3 regions of the Variovorax pasteuri genome follow, and region 2 is predicted to be linked to each of the others. Evidence: predicted binding sites of a transcription regulator. Region 2 holds the regulator's gene; each other region holds the start of a gene.
The links. Region 2 encodes sigma-54, which starts transcription at its own class of promoters, with help from an activator protein. Its sites were predicted from a motif close to TGGCANGNAANCTGCTTT; they were not measured.
Positions count from the first base shown of each region.

Region 1 (3,272 bases), on a different contig from region 2:
GCCGGCCCAACTGGCTTCCTTGCTGGGGACGATCTTCACGCCGTACTTCTTGTCGATGCCCAGCACCGAGGCCATGACCACGCTGGCGCAGTCGGTCAGCGGAATGAAGCCGATCTTCACTTCTTCCTTCTCTGGCTTGTCCGAGCCCGCGGCCCAGACGGCCGAGCGCAGGGCGGGGTCGATGCCCACGGCGCCGATGGCGGCGGCTTGCAATACGCGGCGTCGGCTGAGGCGGGTTTTGAGCAGATCGGTCATGGGGCGGGGCTCCGGTGGAAGACGAACAAACAGGAAAGACGAAACAAAAACGGAAACGAAAAAAGGCGTCCGCACCGCGCAGGGGCTGCTCGAGAACGAGCCCTTGCGGGATGGGGACGCCTTTGTCCGGTCAGGTGGGAAGCACCCGCCATTGGGTGCCGCCTGCCTGAAGACCCATTGGGGGGTCTGTAGGCATGCGTACATGCAAACGCTGTGCCAGCTGGTCAGGTCACCTGTTTGCTATCAATAAAGGAGCGTGGTGCGGCCTTCAGACGCGGGCAAGCGCTATATTTGCCTATGAAACCGGCGCGGGCACGTTTGTTGTGCGCTGCACCAAGTTGAAACCTTTGCGTTTCAGCGTGGTGGCGCGCGGTCGACCACGGGCAGGTAGTCGGCCATGGCCAGCATCGACTCGGCCACGTCCACCAGCCGCCGGTTCTGGTTCATGGCGGTCTGGCGCAGCATCTTGTGCGCGTCTTCTTCGCTGAGGCGGCGGTGCGCCATCAGCAGGCCCTTGGCACGCTCGACGACCTTGCGTTCGTTGAGCGAGGCGCGCACGGTCTCGAGCTCGTCGCTCATGGCCTGCAGGCGTAGCGACTGCTCGCGGACCATGTCGACCACCGAACGCTCCAGGTGCCGGCCGAACTGCGCGGGCGCGGCGGCCTGGGCGTCGGCGTCGTCGAAGAACAGCGCGCCGGCCTGCGGGGCCAGCGTGTCGAGCACTTGCTGGTATTCCTGCAGCTCGTGGCGCGCCTGCGCGGTCTTGTGCTCGCACAGCGCGCGCAGGTCGGCGGCCAGGCGGTCTTCCACCGTCTTCATGGCGTCGATGCGGCGGGTGCAGCAGTCGAACCAGGCCTGGCTCAGCGGGGCGTCGGCCTGGGCGGGGGAGGCGCCGCGCCGCCGCATGCGCTCCAGCTCGGCCAGCATGGCGTCGGGCTGGCTGTCGCGCCACAGCGCGAGCACGGTGTCGCCCGAAAAGTCGGTGAAGACCTGGAAGCAACGCTCCTGCGACTCGATCAGGTGCAGCCATTGCAGGCGCTGCGCCTCGTCGCTTCGGCCCAGCGCGAGCGCGGCGGCCCCGAAAGCGCGCTCCTGGCCGGCGAACTCCTTGCCCTGCATGAAGTTGAACATCGCGACAAGCAGGCGCGAGATCTCGGGGTCGGCGGCACCGTCGGCCGCTTCGAACACCACCGACAACAGGCCGGCGATCAGCTTGGCGAAGGCCGCGACCGCCTGTGCCGGCTTGAGTTCCAGTGCGTCGATGCGGCGGCGCAAGGCGGGCAGTGCGTCCAGCCCCGGCAGCACGAAGGCGATGCGGCTGAACAGTCGCGCGCCGTTGCCCGCGCCCACGCCGCGGTGGTCGTCGGTTGCCAACTGGTCGAAACCGGCGCGCACCTCCTGCTCGAGCGCCAGGCATTCGGCGATCTGCGGGCCGCGCTGTTCCGCGAAGCGGGCGCCGCGCGTGGCGAGGAAGATGTTCGACATGCCGCGCTCGCGCTGCAGCGCGTGCACCAGGCGGCCGATCACGCTCACCAGCTCGCTGGTGCGGGCGAGCTGGTCCAGTTCGTCGATTTCGCAGCGGCGTGCGGCGATGAGGAAGCTCAGTCCGGATTTCATGGTGGGGCGCGGGGAATGCGCAGGGTCGTTTCAAGTATCGCAACATCCGTGCCTCTGGCGCGCGCTTGTCCCTTCGCGGGACGGGCGCGGCAGGCGCCACCTACACTCGGCGGCATGCTCTTGTTGGGAATCGAATCATCCTGCGATGAAACCGGCGTGGCGCTGGTCGAGTCGCACGGCGACGCGCTGCCGGTGCTGCTTTCGCACGCGCTGCACAGCCAGATCGCCATGCACCAGGCCTACGGCGGCGTGGTGCCCGAACTGGCCAGCCGCGACCACATCCGCCGCGTGTTGCCGCTGACCGAAGCCGTCATGGCCGAGGCAGGCCGTTCGCTCGCCGACATCGACGTGGTCGCGTACACGCGCGGCCCGGGCCTGGCGGGCGCGCTGCTCGTGGGTGCCGGCGTGGCGTGCGCGCTGGGCGTGGCGCTGGGCAAGCCGGTGCTGGGCGTGCATCACCTCGAAGGGCACCTGCTGTCGCCGTTCCTGAGCGCCGATCCGCCGGAGTTTCCGTTCGTCGCGCTGCTGGTGTCGGGCGGCCACACGCAGCTGATGCGGGTGGACGGCGTGGGCCGCTACGCATTGCTAGGCGAGACCATCGACGATGCGGCCGGCGAGGCCTTCGACAAGAGCGCCAAGCTCATGGGACTGCCGTACCCCGGCGGCCCGTGGCTCGCGAAGCTGGCCGAGGGCGGCAATGCCACGGCGTTCAAGCTGCCGCGCCCGCTGCTGCACAGCGGCGATCTCGACTTCTCGTTCGCCGGCCTGAAGACCGCCGTGCTCACGCAGGCCAAGAAGCTCGGCGACACGCTGGAGGCGAACAAGGCCGACCTGGCGGCATCCACGCAGGCGGCCATCGTCGAGGTGCTGCTGAAGAAGTCGCTCGCCGCGCTCGACCAGACCGGGCTGAAACGCCTGGTGGTGGCGGGTGGGGTGGGGGCCAACGCGAATCTGCGCGAGCAGCTGAATGCCGCCTGCGCCAAGCGCCGGGTGCGCGTGCACTACCCCGAGCTGCACCTGTGCACCGACAACGGCGCCATGATCGCCATGGCTGCCGCGATGCGCCTGCAATCCGGCCTGTCGCAGGCCAGCGAGCGCTACGCGTTCGACGTCAAGCCGCGATGGCCCATGGCGCCGCTGTCGCCCGAGGCAACGCTACCGGAGACTGCGTAACCGGTTGCCGCGCGCGGCCGATCGACGGCAGCGGCAGCACGTCGAGCATGTTGCGCCAGAGCTGGCGCCATTGCGGCCAGTCGTGGCCGCCTTCGGTGGTGAATACCTGTCCCGACGGCAGGGCGTCGGCCAGCAGCCTGTGGTTGTTGACGAAGCGGTCTTCAAGACCGAACCCCAGGTAGAGCGGAGGCAGGTCCTTCGAGGTCTGGTCCTGCAGGTACTGCTGG
Region 1 is NZ_JBPJZS010000002.1:704,934-708,205, reverse strand. Features, by position in the region: gene ACSFBM_RS10435 (CmpA/NrtA family ABC transporter substrate-binding protein) at 1-255, opposite strand, end outside; gene ACSFBM_RS10430 (nitrate- and nitrite sensing domain-containing protein) at 610-1,872, opposite strand; gene tsaD (tRNA (adenosine(37)-N6)-threonylcarbamoyltransferase complex transferase subunit TsaD) at 1,987-3,045, shown strand; gene ACSFBM_RS10420 (alpha/beta hydrolase-fold protein) at 2,984-3,272, opposite strand, start outside.
Region 1: ACSFBM_RS10430 (nitrate- and nitrite sensing domain-containing protein) is a predicted target of sigma-54. The motif match lies at 1,909-1,926, and genes of this name have one in related genera.

Region 2 (3,272 bases):
CCGGCAAGGGCCTGCGCCAGAGCACCACGCTCGACGACGGAGAAACCCGCAAGTGATCGAAACCGCTGGAACGCACGACGCCAACGGCGCGCCGGGCAGCCGCCTGGTGGCGCGCGGCCTGAAGAAGAGCTATGGCAGCCGCACGGTGGTGAAGGACGTCTCGCTCGACGTGCAGAAGGGCGAAGTGGTCGGGTTGCTCGGGCCCAACGGCGCGGGCAAGACCACGTCGTTCTACATGATCGTGGGGCTGGTGCGTGCCGACGCGGGCCAGATCACCATCGACGGCGAGCCCATCGCCCACATGCCGATCCACCGGCGCGCCCGCATGGGCCTGAGCTACCTGCCGCAGGAAGCCTCGATCTTCCGCAAGCTCACGGTCGAGGAAAACGTGCGCGCCGTGCTGGAGCTGCAGAGCGAGCCCGACGCCAACGGCAAGATGGCGCCGCTGTCCAACCAGCACATCGAGGAGCGCCTGTCCGAACTGTTGTCCGACCTGCGGGTCGACCACCTGCGCGATTCGCCCGCGCTGGCGCTGTCGGGCGGCGAGCGCCGCCGCGTGGAGATTGCACGCGCGCTGGCCACCCAGCCGCGCTTCATCCTGCTGGACGAGCCCTTTGCCGGCATCGACCCGATCGCGGTGATCGAGATCCAGCGGATCATCAGTTTCCTGAAGGAACGCGGTATCGGTGTGCTCATCACCGACCACAATGTGCGTGAGACGCTGGGCATCTGCGACCACGCGTTCATCATCAGCGACGGGCATGTGCTGGCACAAGGCACGCCTTCGGAGATCGTCGACAACGCCGAGGTACGACGCGTCTATCTTGGCGAGCACTTCCGGATGTAAGGGCGGGTGGGCTCTCCATGAAGCAAGGGCTGTCCCTTCGCGTCTCGCAGCACCTGGCATTGACGCCGCAGCTGCAACAGTCGATCCGGCTGCTGCAGCTCTCCACGCTCGAACTGAGCCAGGAGGTCGAGCAGATGCTGGACGAGAACCCGTTCCTCGAACGCACCGCGGAAGAAGCGGCGCGCGAGGAATTCGGGCTCGACACGGCCGATGCGCCGGTCCCGCGCGATGACGGCGGCGGCGATGGAGGCGACGGCATCGAAGGTGAAAGCGACTTCGCCCCGCCTGCGACCAGCACCTCCACTTCTTCCACCGAGACGACGACCAGCACCGCCGACTCCGACGGCCCGGCCACGGAAATCACCGAGCGCGAGCCCGACTGGGAAGGCGACGGCACCGTCGACATGGCCGCGCCCGACGACAGCGAGTGGGGCAGCGACGCCCCCGCGCGCCAGAACAACCTGGGCGACGACGAGCGCGCCGACGCCACCGAGCTCGCGCGCAGCCAGGAGTCGCTGCAGTCGTTCCTGCACCGCCAGGCGCTGAGCCTGCGCCTGAACGAGAACGACAGCGCCGCGCTGCGCTTCCTGATCGAGTCGCTCAACGACGACGGCTACCTCGAAGACTCGCTGCCCGCGCTGGCCTCGGGCCTGGCCGGCGACGACAACGACCAGTTCGACGACCTCGTGCACCACTTCCAGGTGGCGCTCGGCCTGCTGCAAAGCCTGGAGCCCGTGGGCGTGGGCGCGCGCGACCTGGGCGAATGCCTGGGCATCCAGCTGCGCGCGCTGGCCCGCCCGGACGAGACCGAGCAGGAACAGCTGGTCCGCAAGACCGCCATGGCCGTGTGCAAGCAGTCGATGGAACTCTTGGCGCGTCGCGACTTCAAGCGCCTGGCCACGCTCACCCGCACCAGCGAAGAGCTGGTGCGCCTGGCGCTGCAGATCATTGCGCGGCTGGAGCCCAAGCCGGGCCGGCGCTTCGTGGACGTGGAGCGCAACATCGTGGTGCCGGACGTGATCGTCACCAAGACCGGCCGCGGCACCAACATCAAGTTCCGCGTCATGCTGAATCCGGAGGTCATGCCGCGCCTGCGCGTGCACGACATCTACGCGGGCGCTCTCAAGGCGCACAAGGGCGAGGGCAGCCAGGCGCTGTCGCAGCGGCTGCAGGAGGCGCGCTGGTTCATCAAGAACATCCAGCAGCGCTTCGACACCATCCTGCGCGTGAGCAACGCCATCGTCGAGCGCCAGAAGAGCTACTTCGTGCACGGCGAGCTCGCGATGCGCCCGCTGGTGCTGCGCGAGATTGCCGACGAACTGGGCCTGCACGAGTCGACCATCTCGCGCGTGACCACGGCCAAGTACATGTCCACGCCGTTCGGCACGGTCGAGCTCAAGTACTTCTTCGGCTCGGCGCTGGGCACCGAGACCGGCGGCAATGCGTCGAGCACCGCGGTGCGCGCGCTCATCAAGCAGTTCGTCAGCTCGGAAAGCATCAAGAAGCCGCTGTCGGACAGCCAGATTTCCGAGATGCTGAAAGAGCAGGGCATCGAGTGCGCGCGCCGCACCGTGGCCAAGTACCGCGAGGCCCTGCGCATAGCGCCCGCCAACCTGCGCAAGGCGCTGTAGCAAGACGACCATGAGGCCTGGTTGCCCGCATCCGATGTTGCGCCGGGGGCTCGGGTTCCTCGCCTTGCTGGCCGCCGTGCTGCTGTTCGCCGGCTGCGCCACCTTGCCCGACGAGGCGCCGCGCCCCGCCGTCAAGGCCATGGCCGTATCGGCCGACACCGCCCTGGGCAAGATCGCGCTGGCCGCCCAGCCCGACCCTGACCTGAGCGGCTTTCGCCTCATGCCCGGCGGCGACTTCGCCTTCGACACCCGCATCCAGCTGGCGCGCCGCGCCCAGCGCACGCTCGACGTGCAGTACTACCAGATCGAGAACGACGAGACCGGCCGCTACCTGTTGCGCACCCTGCGCGACGCCGCGCTGCGCGGTGTGCGGGTGCGCCTGCTGATGGACGACCTCTACACCTCGGGCGAGGACGAGCTGCTGCTGGCCTTCGCCGCCACGCCCAACGTCGAGCTGCGCCTGTTCAACCCGTTCCCGGCCGGGCGCGGCAGCATCCTGAAGCGCTTCACCGCCTCGCTGTTCGACTTCAGCCGCGTGAACCGCCGCATGCACAACAAGCTGTTCATCGCCGACGGCGCGATGGCGGTGGCGGGCGGGCGCAACATCGGCAACCAGTACTTCCGGCGCACCGCGGGCGAGAACTTTCTCGACCTCGACACCTTCGTCACCGGCGCGCTCATACCGCGGCTGGGCAGCCTGTTCGACCAGTACTGGAACAGCGTCTACGTGCGGCCCATCGGCTCCGTGGTGCGCACCGATGTGCCGCGCGACGAACTGCAGCGCCGCTTCGAGG
Region 2 is NZ_JBPJZS010000014.1:53,449-56,720, reverse strand. Features, by position in the region: gene lptA (lipopolysaccharide transport periplasmic protein LptA) at 1-56, shown strand, start outside; gene lptB (LPS export ABC transporter ATP-binding protein) at 53-847, shown strand; gene rpoN (RNA polymerase factor sigma-54) at 865-2,478, shown strand; gene ACSFBM_RS31715 (phospholipase D family protein) at 2,489-3,272, shown strand, end outside.

Region 3 (3,272 bases), on a different contig from region 2:
GCGGATGCCGGCAATGTCGCTCTCGTTGCGCGCCAGCTCGGCCTTCATTTCGGCGACGCGGTCCAGGTACTTCTGGTAGTTGCGGCCTTCGCTGCCCTGCTTCTCGGGCTCACCGTTGTTGTAGTCCTTCTGCAGCTCGGCCTGGCGGGCCTCGGCCTTCCTGAGCTCGGCCTCGAGCACCGAGCGGGCCTCGCCGTCACGGGCGCGCTGGTCGACGCCTTCGACGCGCGGACTGCCGGCCGGTGCGCGCGCCGCAGACGAACCACCCGACGACGCAGAGCCCCCCCCCGAGGGCTTCGTGCCCTGCACCACCGTGACGTTGCCGCCTTCCAGCGGCTTGCAGCCCTTTTGCTGGGCCACGCTCGCGTTGTTGGTGTATTCGTTGCCGCAGCGCCAGACGCGTTCCTGCGCAAGCGCCGGCAACGCGATCAATGAACCGGCCAGGAAAATGAGGGAAGCAGTCTTCATGTGTATCGGTAGAGGGGCGCGACAAAGGCGCATTTTCATGCAATTCGACGCCACCGGTGACCAGATGTTCCGCAGCAAGACAAAAGGACGGCCAGGGCCGTCCTTTTGTCTTACTTCCCCTCGGAAGACCGAGGGGAATGGCTGCTTTCGCGCGAGCGATTACAGCGAGTAGTACATGTCGAATTCGACGGGGTGCGTCGCCATGCGGAAGCGCGTGACTTCCTGCATCTTGAGCTCGATGTACGCGTCGATGTACGAGTCGGTGAACACGCCACCCTTGGTGAGGAACGCACGGTCCTTGTCGAGGTATTCCAGGGCCTGGTCGAGGCTGTGGCACACGGTCGGGATCAGCGCGTCTTCTTCCGGCGGCAGGTGGTACAGGTCCTTGCTGGCGGCTTCGCCCGGATGGATCTTGTTTTCCACGCCGTCGAGACCGGCCATCAGCAGCGCAGCGAAGCCGAGGTACGGGTTCATCAGCGGATCGGGGAAGCGCGCTTCGACGCGACGGCCCTTGGGGTTGGCCACGAACGGGATGCGGATCGAGGCCGAGCGGTTCTTGGCCGAGTAGGCCAGCTTCACCGGGGCTTCGAAGCCGGGCACCAGGCGCTTGTAGCTGTTGGTGCCGGGGTTCGTGATGGCGTTCAGGGCACGGGCGTGCTTGATGATGCCGCCGATGTAGTGCAGTGCGAAGTCCGACAGGCCCGCATAGCCGTCGCCGGCGAACAGGTTCTTGCCGTCCTTCCAGACCGACTGGTGCACGTGCATGCCGGAGCCGTTGTCGCCGACGATGGGCTTGGGCATGAAGGTGGCGGTCTTGCCGTAGGCGTGGGCCACGTTGTGGATCACGTACTTCTGCAGCTGGACCCAGTCGGCGCGCTGGACCAGCGTGCTGAACTTGGTGCCGAGTTCCATCTGGCCGGCGTTGGCCACTTCATGGTGATGCACTTCGACCGGGATGCCGAGGGCTTCGAGCACCAGGCACATTTCCGAGCGCATGTCCTGGAAGCTGTCGACCGGGGGCACCGGGAAGTAGCCGCCCTTGACTGCCGGACGGTGGCCGGTGTTGCCGTGTTCGTATTCCTTGTCGGTGTTCCACGAGGCTTCTTCGGAATCGATCTTCACGAAGCAGCCGGACATGTCGTTCTTCCAGCGAACGCCGTCGAACACGAAGAATTCGGGTTCCGGACCGAAGAAGGCGGTGTCGCCCAGGCCCGAAGCCTTCATGTAGGCCTCGGCGCGCTTGGCGAGCGAACGCGGGTCGCGCTCGTAGGCCTTGCCGTCTGCCGGGTCGATCACGTCGCAGGTCAGGATCAGCGTCGTTTCTTCGAAGAAGGGGTCGATGTTGGCGGTGTTCGGGTCGGGCATGAGCTGCATGTCCGAGGCTTCGATGCCCTTCCAACCGGCGATGGAGGAACCGTCGAACGCGTGGCCCGAGGTGAATTTGTCTTCATCGAAAGCCGAGACCGGCACGGTGACGTGCTGCTCTTTGCCACGGGTGTCGGTGAAGCGGAAGTCGATGAACTTGACCTCGTTTTCCTTGACGAGCTTGAGTACATCGGCGACGGTCTTTGCCATCAGTTTCTCCTGAGTTGGATGGTGGTTAGGAATACAGGGACGAGGGATGCAGTTTCTGTGCCATTGTCACCTCACCGGATGAGGCCTTGGTGACCGCTGCAAACCCCAAATAAAAGCGAAATTTCACCAAATTGGTGCGGTCTACATTAACGCACCAATTCTGGTCCAAGCTTGGCATCAAAACCGTGCAGACCTTCGATGAGCTGGGCATAGGCCGCATCGAGCCGGACGGGGTCGCCCTTCACGCCAAGCTCGATATGACGGCCATATTCAGGGTGATCGACGCTCGGCAGGCTGAACACCTTGATGCCGGCATGCCGGTCTTCGATGGCCTGCATGAGCGGCGTGAGGGTGGCTTCCATGGCACCGAAAACGATCACGGACTTCTCGGCGACGGCATTTCGGGTGAACAGATCGGCGTAGCGGCCGTCGAGCACGGACTCGACCATCGGCCAGGCCATGACCGGGAAGCCCGGCACGAAATGGACGTCCGCAACGCTGAAGCCAGGGATCTTGTTGTACGGGTTGTGGATGAGCGTGGCGCCCTGCGGGAACACGCCCATGTTGAGCCGGTGCACGTTGTCGGACCGGTCGGGCTCGTAGGGCACGCCTTGCTCGCGCGCGGTGTCCTGCATGCGCTCGCGGATCAGCAGCTCGGCCTCGGGGTGCAGCGCCAGCGGCACGCCCAGCGCCTTGGCAGCGCACTGGCGGGTGTGGTCGTCGGGCGTGGCACCGATGCCGCCGGTCGAGAACACGATGTCGCCCGAGGCAAAGGCACGGGCGAGCGCCGCGGTGATGCGCGCCGGCTCGTCGCCGACGTATTCGGCCCAGCTGAGCTGCAGGCCGCGGGCGGCGAGCAGTTCGATGACCTTCGCCATGTGCTTGTCGGCCCGCTTGCCGGAAAGGATCTCGTCGCCGACGACGATGAGACCGAATGCGCGTGTCATGGTGAACCCCATTGAGAAAGAGCGGCCTTGTTGGCTTGCGCGGCCTCCAGCGCCGGTGTGCCGCCGGCGGCCGACGCCGCAGCCACCTCGGCCACTGCGCGCTGGGCCCGCAACTGCCCGAGCGCGTCGAGGCAATAGTGGGCGAACCAGAGCGCCGAAAAGGCAAAGACCAGTGTGTAGATCCAGATGGCGATCGGCACCAGAACGAAGAAGGCGGCCGCGAACAGCAGGCCCGACGCCCAGACGAGGCTGGGCGCCGCGCCCAGGTAGCCGCACAGCACG
Region 3 is NZ_JBPJZS010000001.1:896,200-899,471, reverse strand. Features, by position in the region: gene ACSFBM_RS04165 (hypothetical protein) at 1-468, opposite strand, end outside; gene glnA (type I glutamate--ammonia ligase) at 628-2,043, opposite strand; gene ACSFBM_RS04155 (competence/damage-inducible protein A) at 2,190-2,990, opposite strand; gene ACSFBM_RS04150 (EI24 domain-containing protein) at 2,987-3,272, opposite strand, start outside.
Region 3: glnA (type I glutamate--ammonia ligase) is a predicted target of sigma-54. The motif match lies at 2,089-2,106, and genes of this name have one in related genera.